3 regions of the Paenibacillus sp. FSL K6-1230 genome follow, and region 1 is predicted to be linked to each of the others. Evidence: predicted binding sites of a transcription regulator. Region 1 holds the regulator's gene; each other region holds the start of a gene.
The links. Region 1 encodes Rex, which represses fermentation and respiration genes when NADH is low (regulators of the CRP and FNR family bind a similar motif). Its sites were predicted from a motif close to TTGTGAAATATTTCACAA; they were not measured.
Positions count from the first base shown of each region.

Region 1 (3,289 bases):
TTGCCCAGCTATGAGCATCTGATCATTGATGAAGCGCACCATTTGGAAGAGGTAGCAGGCAAGCACCTGGGACTTCATATGAAATATTTCACATTTATTCATCCGTTGACCCGACTATTCAAGGATAGTAAGACAGGTCAATTGCCAGCGCTACGGCAAATGCTGAATCAATCCGGTATGGAACAGGCCACTGGCTGGTCTTCCACGATTGACAGCATGTATGGTGAGGCTGTGGAGGCGAAGGAAGCATGGGATAAGCTGAGCGAGATGCTATTCGCAATGCTGCCTGAGCGCTCGGATGCCTCGCCGGGAGAGAGTGGGCAATTCTCGTCACGCCTGAAGCCATCTGACAAGCCCAAGGGCTGGTCAGATGCTGGGGCACTGGAGCAGCAGATCTATTTGATCCTCGGCGAGCTCATTCGTCAAGGAGACAGGCTACTACAGGAAGTGGAGGATGAGCTGGAGGATTTCGGCACAGAGAGCCTCATGATTGATCTGAAGGGACTGTTCAAGGATCTGGCTGGCTTCCGTGAGAATCTACGCTTCTTCATGAAAATGGAGGATGAGACTACGGTATACTGGCTGGAGGCAAGCGGTCAGTTCCGCAGTAAATCCCTGCAATTTTATGCAGTTCCGGTGGATGTCAGTCGTCAGCTGAAGGAGATGTTTTTTGATAAGAAGAGCAGTGTGGTATTAACTTCTGCGACACTCTCGGTCGACAAATCCTTTCAGTACATGATAGACCAATTAGGGCTACAGGAAGCGGCTGACACCGGCAGGCTTCTTACGTCGATGCTGCCATCTCCTTTCAATTACAGAGAGCAGGCACTTCTCGTCATCCCACGGGATTTTCCAAGTGTCAAGGGTAGCATCGGTGATGAGTTGTTCGTAAGTACGCTGGTGCAGTCCCTGAGTAAGGCAGCTCAGGCAACCAAAGGAAGAATGCTTGTGCTGTTCACTTCCTATCGTATGCTTCGGCAGGTGCATGAGCCGCTCAAAGAATCGCTGGCAGCCAGTGACATTACGGTGCTCGGTCAGGGTGTAGACAGTGGAAGTCGTTCGAGGTTAACTCGCAGATTTCAGGAGGCCAAGTCGGCCGTATTGCTAGGTACAAGCAGCTTCTGGGAAGGGGTCGATATTCCTGGGGATGCACTGACCTGCCTTGCCATCGTTCGTCTGCCATTCCAGCCGCCCAATCAGCCGTTATTGGAGGCCAAGAGTGAGCTGCTGCGTCAGCAGAACAAGAATCCATTCATGCAGCTATCCGTGCCGCAGGCTGTCATACGGTTCAAGCAGGGCTTTGGTCGTCTGGTCAGAACAGGACAGGATCGTGGCGTGGTCATTCTCTATGATACGCGAGTGCTGGAGTCATATTACGGGAAGCATTTCCTGTATTCACTTCCAGGACCCAAGATGGAGCATATGCCAACTACGCAGATGGTTCCGCGAATCGCGGATTGGCTTCATGAGCCGGTACAAGGATAAATTTTGTTCAAATTAGAATGTAAAGTTATACAGACCGTTGTGACTAGGAGGAGCAAGTATGAAATCGGATAAAATCTCGGAAGCCGTCGTTCGTAGGCTCCCTGTTTACCTAAGATATTTGAATGAGCTGCAAAAGCGTGAAATCTCTACGGTGTCCTCGCAGGAACTGGGCCAGAAGCTGGATCTGAATCCGGCCCAGATCCGCAAGGATCTTGCGTATTTTGGTGACTTTGGACGAAAGGGCATTGGCTATGATGTCACCTATCTGATTGAGATTATTCGTCATATACTCAAAATCGATCAGCAGATTAACGTAGCTTTGGTTGGGGCAGGTAATCTCGGGCAAGCGTTGTCCAACTATAATGCATATCTGAAGGACAATATGAAGATTGTAGCCGTATTCGATGCTCTACCTACCAAGGTTGGAACGAAGATTAACACGCTGCAGGTACAGCCTATGGAAGAGCTGAAGGAGACGGTTGAGCGGCTAAATATCCGAATCGGGATTATTACTGTGCCGGATTTTGAAGCACAACGTGTTGCTGATCTGATGATTGACAGCGGCATCGAAGCTATCCTGAACTTTGCGCCTACGATCCTCAAGGCTCCACGGCACATTCGTATTCACGCGACAGATTTTACGACAGATTTGCTGAGCCTGGCTTATTATTTGGAGGATGGAAAGGAAGAGAAGGAACATGACAAGCAATAAATGGATGATCAAAAACGGACATTTTGCAGTGAACGGGCAAGATGCTGGTGTCATTGAAGGCTGTATGATTATAGAGGATAGCCGAATTACATATATCGGACCGACCATCCCCGATGGAGAAGAGAATACTCCTGTTGTCGATGGCAAAGGCCTGCTGTTCCTTCCTGGACTTGTGAATACACATGGTCATGCGGCTATGTCGTTGCTGCGTGGTTATGGAGATGATATGGTGCTACAACAATGGCTGCAGGAAAAAATGTGGCCCATGGAGGGGAAATTCACCTCTACGGATGTATATTGGGGTACCTCCCTGTCGGTGCTTGAGATGCTTAAGGGAGGTACGACGACATTCCTGGACATGTATGATCACATGGATGAGGTCGCCAAAGTCGCTGAGCAGTCCGGTATTCGTGCCTGTCTGATGCGTGGAGCCATCGGTCTATGTTCAGAGGAAGAGCAGCGGATGAAGCTTAATGAAGCGGTTGCTTTTGCAAAAAATTGGCATGGCAAGGCGGACGGACGCATTACAACGATGATGTCTCCGCACTCTCCTTATACATGTCCACCAGCCTTCATCGAGCAGTTCGTTCAGGCTGCTCATGATCTGAACCTTCCGCTCCACACACACATGTCAGAGACGCTCGCAGAAGTAGAGCAGAATGTAAGAGAGTATGGTGCACGTCCAGTAGAGCATCTTCAGAAGCTTGGTTTCTTCTCCAGACCATCGCTGGTCGCCCATGCTGTTCATTTGAACGACGAGGAGGTTCAGGTGCTTGCACAGTATGACGTGGGTGTGTCTCACAATCCAGGCAGCAACCTGAAGCTGGCAAGCGGTGTAGCCAGAGTGCCAGATCTACTTCGTGCAGGCGTCAAGGTGTCCTTGGGCACGGACGGACCAGCCAGCAATAACAATCTGGATATGTTCGAGGAAATGCGTCTGGCTGCGCTTATTCATAAAGGTGTGTCTGGCGATCCTACAGCCGTACCGGCAGCTGAGGCGTTGCGGATGACGACAGAGTACGGTGCAGTTTCGATTGGGCTGAAGGAAGTAGGAGTCTTGGCAGCGGGCAACAAGGCAGACTTTATTGCGCT
Region 1 is NZ_JBBOCK010000001.1:3,549,938-3,553,226, reverse strand. Features, by position in the region: gene dinG (ATP-dependent DNA helicase DinG) at 1-1,485, shown strand, start outside; gene MKX74_RS15535 (redox-sensing transcriptional repressor Rex) at 1,544-2,197, shown strand; gene MKX74_RS15530 (amidohydrolase) at 2,184-3,289, shown strand, end outside.

Region 2 (3,289 bases), 210 kb from region 1:
TCCATCGACAACGACTGTGAAGCGTGGAACAGATATGATGAATCGCTTCCAGCCTGACTGTATCATCGCACTCGGTGGCGGTTCGCCAATGGATGCCGCGAAGGGCATGTGGCTATTCTATGAATATCCAGATACTGACTTCCATAACCTGAAGCAAAAATTCATGGATATCCGCAAACGGATCTACAAATATCCGCGTCTGGGCCAAAAAGCCAAGTTCGTAGCAATCCCTACAACATCGGGAACAGGTTCGGAGGTAACATCGTTCGCGGTCATCACTGACAAGGAGCAGGGCAACACCAAGTATCCGCTCGCAGACTATGAGCTGACTCCAGATGTAGCGATCATTGATCCGGTATTCGTATACTCTCTGCCGAAGACAGCTGTTGCTGATACAGGTATGGACGTTCTGACACATGCGATTGAGGCTTATGTGTCTGTCATGGCAAGCGACTACACCGATGGTCTGGCAATCAAAGCGATCCAACTGGTGTTCCAATACCTGGAGCAATCCGCTCTGACTGGCGACAAGCTCGCTAGAGAGAAGATGCACAATGCTTCCACACTGGCAGGTATGGCGTTCGCCAATGCTTTCCTGGGTATTAACCATAGCTTGGCGCACAAATGGGGCGGTCAATATCACACTGCGCATGGACGTACCAACGCAATCCTGATGCCGCACGTCATCCGCTACAACGCGAAGAAGCCGACCAAGTTCGCTTCCTTCCCGAAATATTCAAGCTTCGTAGCGGATGAGCGTTATGCAGAGATCGCTCGCATTCTGGGACTGCCTGCACGCACGACAGAGGAAGGCGTAGATAGCCTGATTGATGCGATCCGCAAATTGAACAAGACGCTTGGAATCGAGGAGTCGTTCCAGCAGCTTGGCTTCGATGCCAAGGACTTCGAATCCCGTGTGGATTATCTGGCTGACCGTGCATTTGAGGATCAATGTACAACAGCGAATCCGAAGCTTCCACTTGTATCGGAACTAGCGGATGTATACCGGAATGCCTTCTACGGACGTTTCAATAAATAATACAAGGGTAATGCTGTTATATACAGCCATTACCAGATGGCTCAGCTCTCCTGCAAAGGGGAGCTGAGCTTGTTACGTAAGTGAAGGGAGGAATTTTTAATATTTGTGATTTTTATCACATACTCAACTGTATCATTAATCTACAATGAAGTTGTAAGACAGATCCCACCGAACACACTAAGGTTGCTGATTGAACCATGTATTCACCTTCCCAGGAATGTGAAAACAGGCACATGAAGGCGGGATCGTTGACAACGGGTATCACACCTTCAAAGCCCGAAGTCATAACAGACAACTAAACGGAGGGATTCACATGTCGGTGATTGAGAAAACATTACAAGAGCAACAATCGGGATGGCGCGGTTTCAAAAATGGTAAATGGTCCAGAGAAGTCAATGTAAATGACTTTATCGAACTGAACATTACACCATATCATGAAGATGAGAAATTCCTTGTGGGACCTACATCAAATACTACAGCTTTGTGGGATATTATCTCCGATCTGACGAAGAAGGAACTGGCTAACGGCGGCGTACTGGATGTGGATGTGAACACTCCATCTACCATTACTTCCCACAAACCAGGATACATTGATCAAGCCAAGGAACAAATCGTCGGTGTACAGACAGACGCACCATTCAAGCGTTCCCTGCAACCATTCGGCGGCATTCGGATGATGATCGATGCATGTAAAGCTTATGGATTTGAAGTACCACAAAACATTGTTGACATATTCACCCATATTCGCAAAACTCATAACCAGGGTGTATTTGATGCCTATACAGATGAAATGAGAGCAGCCCGTAAGGCTGGGATCATCACAGGTCTTCCAGATGCTTATGGCCGTGGCCGGATTATCGGTGACTATCGCCGGGTAGCACTATATGGAACAGACTTCTTGGTTCAAGACAAAAAAGGACAATTGAAGAGTCTTGAAGTTGACGCGATGGAAGAGGATGTTATCCGTCTGCGTGAAGAAATCTCCGAGCAAATCCGTGCACTGAATGAATTGAAGCAAATGGCAGCAGAGCATGGTCTTGATATCTCCAAGCCAGCCTTGAACGCCAAGGAAGCTTTCCAATGGGTGTACTTCGGTTACCTGGCTGCCATCAAGGAGCAGAACGGTGCAGCAATGTCGCTGGGACGCGTATCCTCTTTCTTGGATATCTACACTCAGCGTGATCTGGCAGAAGGTGTACTGACTGAGGAACAAGCACAAGAGCTGGTTGACCATTTCGTCATGAAGCTCCGTATTGTGAAATTCCTGCGTACACCTGACTATAACGAGTTGTTCAGTGGTGACCCAACGTGGGTAACTGAATCCATCGGCGGCATGTCCGTCACTGGTGAGACTCGAGTAACGAAGAACAGCTTCCGCTTCCTGCATACCCTGTACAATCTGGGACCTGCACCTGAGCCGAACCTCACTGTACTGTGGTCCGAGAAGCTGCCTGAAGCCTTCAAGAAATACTGTGCTAAAGTATCCATCGAGACTAGCTCCATTCAATATGAAAATGATGATCTGATGCGTCCGATCTATGGTGACGACTACGGTATCGCTTGCTGCGTATCCGCTATGAAGATTGGTAAGCAAATGCAATTCTTCGGAGCTCGTGCTAACCTGGCTAAAGCCCTGTTGTATGCAATCAATGGCGGTGTGGATGAGAAATCCGGTGCTCAGGTAGGTCCTGAATTCCCTGCAATCACTGGCGAAGTGCTGGACTACCAAGAGGTTATGAAACGCTTCAAGCCAATGATGGAATGGCTGGCCAAATTGTACATGAATACATTGAACGTCATTCACTACATGCACGACAAGTACAGCTACGAGCGCATTGAGATGGCGCTGCACGACCGTGATATTCTGCGTACGATGGCATGTGGTATCGCAGGTCTGTCGGTAGCCGCTGACTCCCTGAGCGCTATCAAATTCGCTAAAGTAAAACCGATTCGCAATGAAAAAGGCATCGCAGTGGACTTCGAGATTGAAGGCGAGTTCCCTTGCTATGGTAACAACGACGATCGCGTCGACAGCATTGCAGTAGAGCTTGTTGAGTCCTTCATGAGCATGATCCGCAAGCATAAAGCATACCGTAATGCATTACCTACCCAATCGGTATTGACCATTACCTCCAACGTGGTATATGGCAAGAAGACTGGTACTACACCTGATGGTCGTAAAGCAGGTGAACCATTCGCACCTGGTGCGAACCCAATGCATGGTCGTGACAAGAAAGGTGCGTTGGCATC
Region 2 is NZ_JBBOCK010000001.1:3,757,363-3,760,651, reverse strand. Features, by position in the region: gene adhE (bifunctional acetaldehyde-CoA/alcohol dehydrogenase) at 1-1,039, shown strand, start outside; gene pflB (formate C-acetyltransferase) at 1,353-3,289, shown strand, end outside.
Region 2: the regulator Rex is predicted to act here: its motif matches at 1,143-1,160, upstream of pflB (formate C-acetyltransferase).

Region 3 (3,289 bases), 1.2 Mb from region 1:
TAAACATGTTATTCCTGAATAGAGGTGACGATGCCATCATCCAAGTAAATGAAACGGTAGCCAGAGTAATTCGAATAAACCCATTGCTCGCTCACACCGAAGCTAGTCGTCGTCCTATTGATGTCTGAAGGCTCTCCCCAACTGGATTCTCGTACTTCCGGAGCGGTCATGCCGATGGCAGGAGCCAGCAATTTTTTGGCGGTGGGAAGCGTGGTTGAGGAGCTTAATTTATTAAAAACGGTTAAGTCTGTCTCTCCGTCAACCGTTCTGTATTGATGTAAACTCCCATTTTTAATGACAAATGTTGAGGCAGCATTATTTTTTACAGTATTCCCCTCAATGATAACCTTCCAATCATACACATGTTGCTTGTATGTGCCTGGCCAGGTGACAGTATATATAGTTAATCCTGAGAATATCACTTGTTGGCCTGAGCCATATTGCCATGTACCTTGGAAAGGCTCTAATAGTCCGATCTCCTTTAAATATTTCTTCGTATCCTTGTAATTGTCATCTCCGATGCTAGTCAACCTAGCTTTGGCTTCGGTCAGGTCCCCTTCTTTGAAAAGTCGGATACCTTCTAAATATTGTGCTTCATGAAGGAGTGTACCAGTGTCCCTATGCTCTTTAATTTCTTGAAGTAAGGGTAGGGCTTTTGCAGAATTATTACCCGAAATCAGATATTTTCCATACTGATATTTAGCTTCGATGAGCTGCTGCTTACTATCTTCATAATCTCCACTTCTTTCAAATGCCTCGATTGCCTTTGCATACTCCGAGTTGTTCAGGGATACAAGCCCCTCTAGATAGTCCATTTGAAGCCTAGCTTCCGGAATATGCTTATAAAGCTCCAAATCAGTGATAATCTCCTTAACCTGCGAATAGTCTTTGTTCTTGATGAGCTGCGTTGCGTACAGATAATTGCTTTTTGCTAATAACACTGCCGAATCCTTATAGTCTCCTAAATCCTTGAACTCCTCTATGGCTTGCTCATAATTACCGCTGCTCATCAGAGATGCGGCATGCGTGTATTTTTGCTGTGAGAGGTATGACGTTACAATACCAGAGATTACGATTAGAGCAGCAGTAGCGACCAAGATCATAGCTATCAGTTTCTTTTTTGATCGAGGGGTCTTACTTGGCACAGCGTGACGATTTGTCCCCTCATTAGACTTTGCTGATTCTTTAGAAGCATTTACGGGCTTGGTATGTGTATCTGAAGGGTGGATCAAATCCTCAGGTGTAGACTCCACCGGTATAACAGATTCAACCTTCACTACATCAGTAATACTCTCCTTTGAACCCACAGGCTCGGGAGGTGCTTTGAGCTCGGGGATTGATATTTCTGCCCCACAATGATGGCAAAAACGACTACTTTTAATGATGGTTTTTCCACAGCTATTACAGAACCTAATCTTCTCCATCCTGACTGTATGTATTAGAAAATTGTGTAATACAAAATAACAGTTCATATATCGGTCTTTTTCTTTATTATTTGAATACTACTTGGATTCGAGCGCAAATCATCCTTCTTTAGTAAATGATTGCTAAAAAAGATAGCATTACATTGCAAGCTTGTCAGCATAGAAAATACACAGAGAAGCTACTAGAGGATATTCGAACAGGCCTCCTTATGTCTAACCTCCGCATGTCCAAGCCTTATATTCTTGTGAAACCGACAGTTTAGTGCAAATTGTGATTTCTAAAAACTTGTGATTGTAATCACAATCGACCTTATCACCGTATGTTAAGTTGTTAGTGAGAAATGTTCTCAACGAATGCAAGCCATCAAGCAATTAATTCAAGTCACAAAAGACAGTCAAAGTTAAACCCTATATCGACTGCCGTAATACGGTAGCTAGCCAGGAGTGATGAGATGGGTCGTACGTTAAGCATGAATGAGCCAATATTGCACCTTGTGGAGCGTTATCCTGAAGTGAAGGACATCATGATGGAACTGGGCTTTCGTGATATCGCCATTCCAGGCATGCTGCAGACGGCAGGTCGTTACATGACCTTGAACAAAGGTATGAGGCTGAAAAAGATGGATGTAGATACGGTTCGGCAAGCCTTTGCCATGCAAGGCTTTGCACTTGAAGAATAGAGGGGCGAGCGAAGATGAGTGAACTGATTAATAATCGTGAAATGATGGGAAAAGAACGGTCGGAGCGTCAGGAGCTGCTGAAGGAGATTATCAAGGAACTGCATGCTGGTAAAAGTGTCGAGGAGGTCAAGGCTCGCTTCGAGGAGGCGGTCGGTGATGTGACGGTGGCGGAGATTTCCGAGCTGGAACACGCCTTGATGACGGAGGAGGGCATTCCTGTATCCGAGGTGCAACGCCTTTGCTCTGTGCATACAGCGATCTTCAAGGGATCGATCCAGGACATTCACCGGTCTGAGAAGCCTGAAGAGCAGCCAGGTCACCCGGTACACACCTTCAAGCTGGAAAATCGCGAAATTGAGAAGCTGGTTAATTTCCAGATTGAGCTGCACAAGGACAAGTTCGCCAGACAGGATAGTGACGAGATCAGATACAAGCTGCTGGAGGATCTCAATCTGCTGCTGGACATCGACAAGCACTATAGCCGCAAGGAGAATCTGCTCTTCCCTTACCTGGAGCGCTACGGAATTTTTGGGCCAACAAAGGTGATGTGGGGAATTGATGACGGCATTCGGGCGATGATCAAGGGTGCCAAAGCGATGCTGACGAACTATACGGGCAATCAACAAGAGGTAGTGGACACGCTGGAGCAAGCGATCCGTGAGGTCAACGAGATGATTTTCAAGGAAGAGAACATCTTGCTCCCGATGGCTCTCGGCAAGCTGACTGAGGATGAATGGGTCAAGATTGCCCATGAAAGCCCGGAAATTGGCTTTTGCCTGACAGCCCCAGAGCAGGAATGGGTTCCTCACAGAGCGGCGGAGCCGGAAGGGTCCCAAGCAGACTCTGACGGTACACACGCACAGACAGCTACGGAGCAAGCTGGCACAGCACAGACTGAAGGTGCGACTCCACAGGGCTTCATCCGCTTTGAGACAGGAATTTTATCCATGCAGCAGCTGGAGCTGATCATGAATCATCTGCCAGTGGATCTAACCTTTATTGATGAGAATGATGTTGTTCGCTACTTCTCTCATGGTAAGGAACGGATCTTCGCCCGTACAAAAGCCGTAATTGGCCGTACAGTGCAAAATTGTCATCCACCACAAAGCGTACATGTCGTGGAGAAACTACTGGAGGACTTCAAAGCCGGGAAGAAGGATGCCGAGGATTTCTGGATTACAATGA
Region 3 is NZ_JBBOCK010000001.1:4,798,411-4,801,699, reverse strand. Features, by position in the region: gene MKX74_RS21130 (zinc-ribbon domain-containing protein) at 9-1,424, opposite strand; gene MKX74_RS21125 (DUF1858 domain-containing protein) at 1,877-2,104, shown strand; gene MKX74_RS21120 (DUF438 domain-containing protein) at 2,119-3,289, shown strand, end outside.
Region 3: the regulator Rex is predicted to act here: its motif matches at 1,711-1,728, upstream of MKX74_RS21125 (DUF1858 domain-containing protein).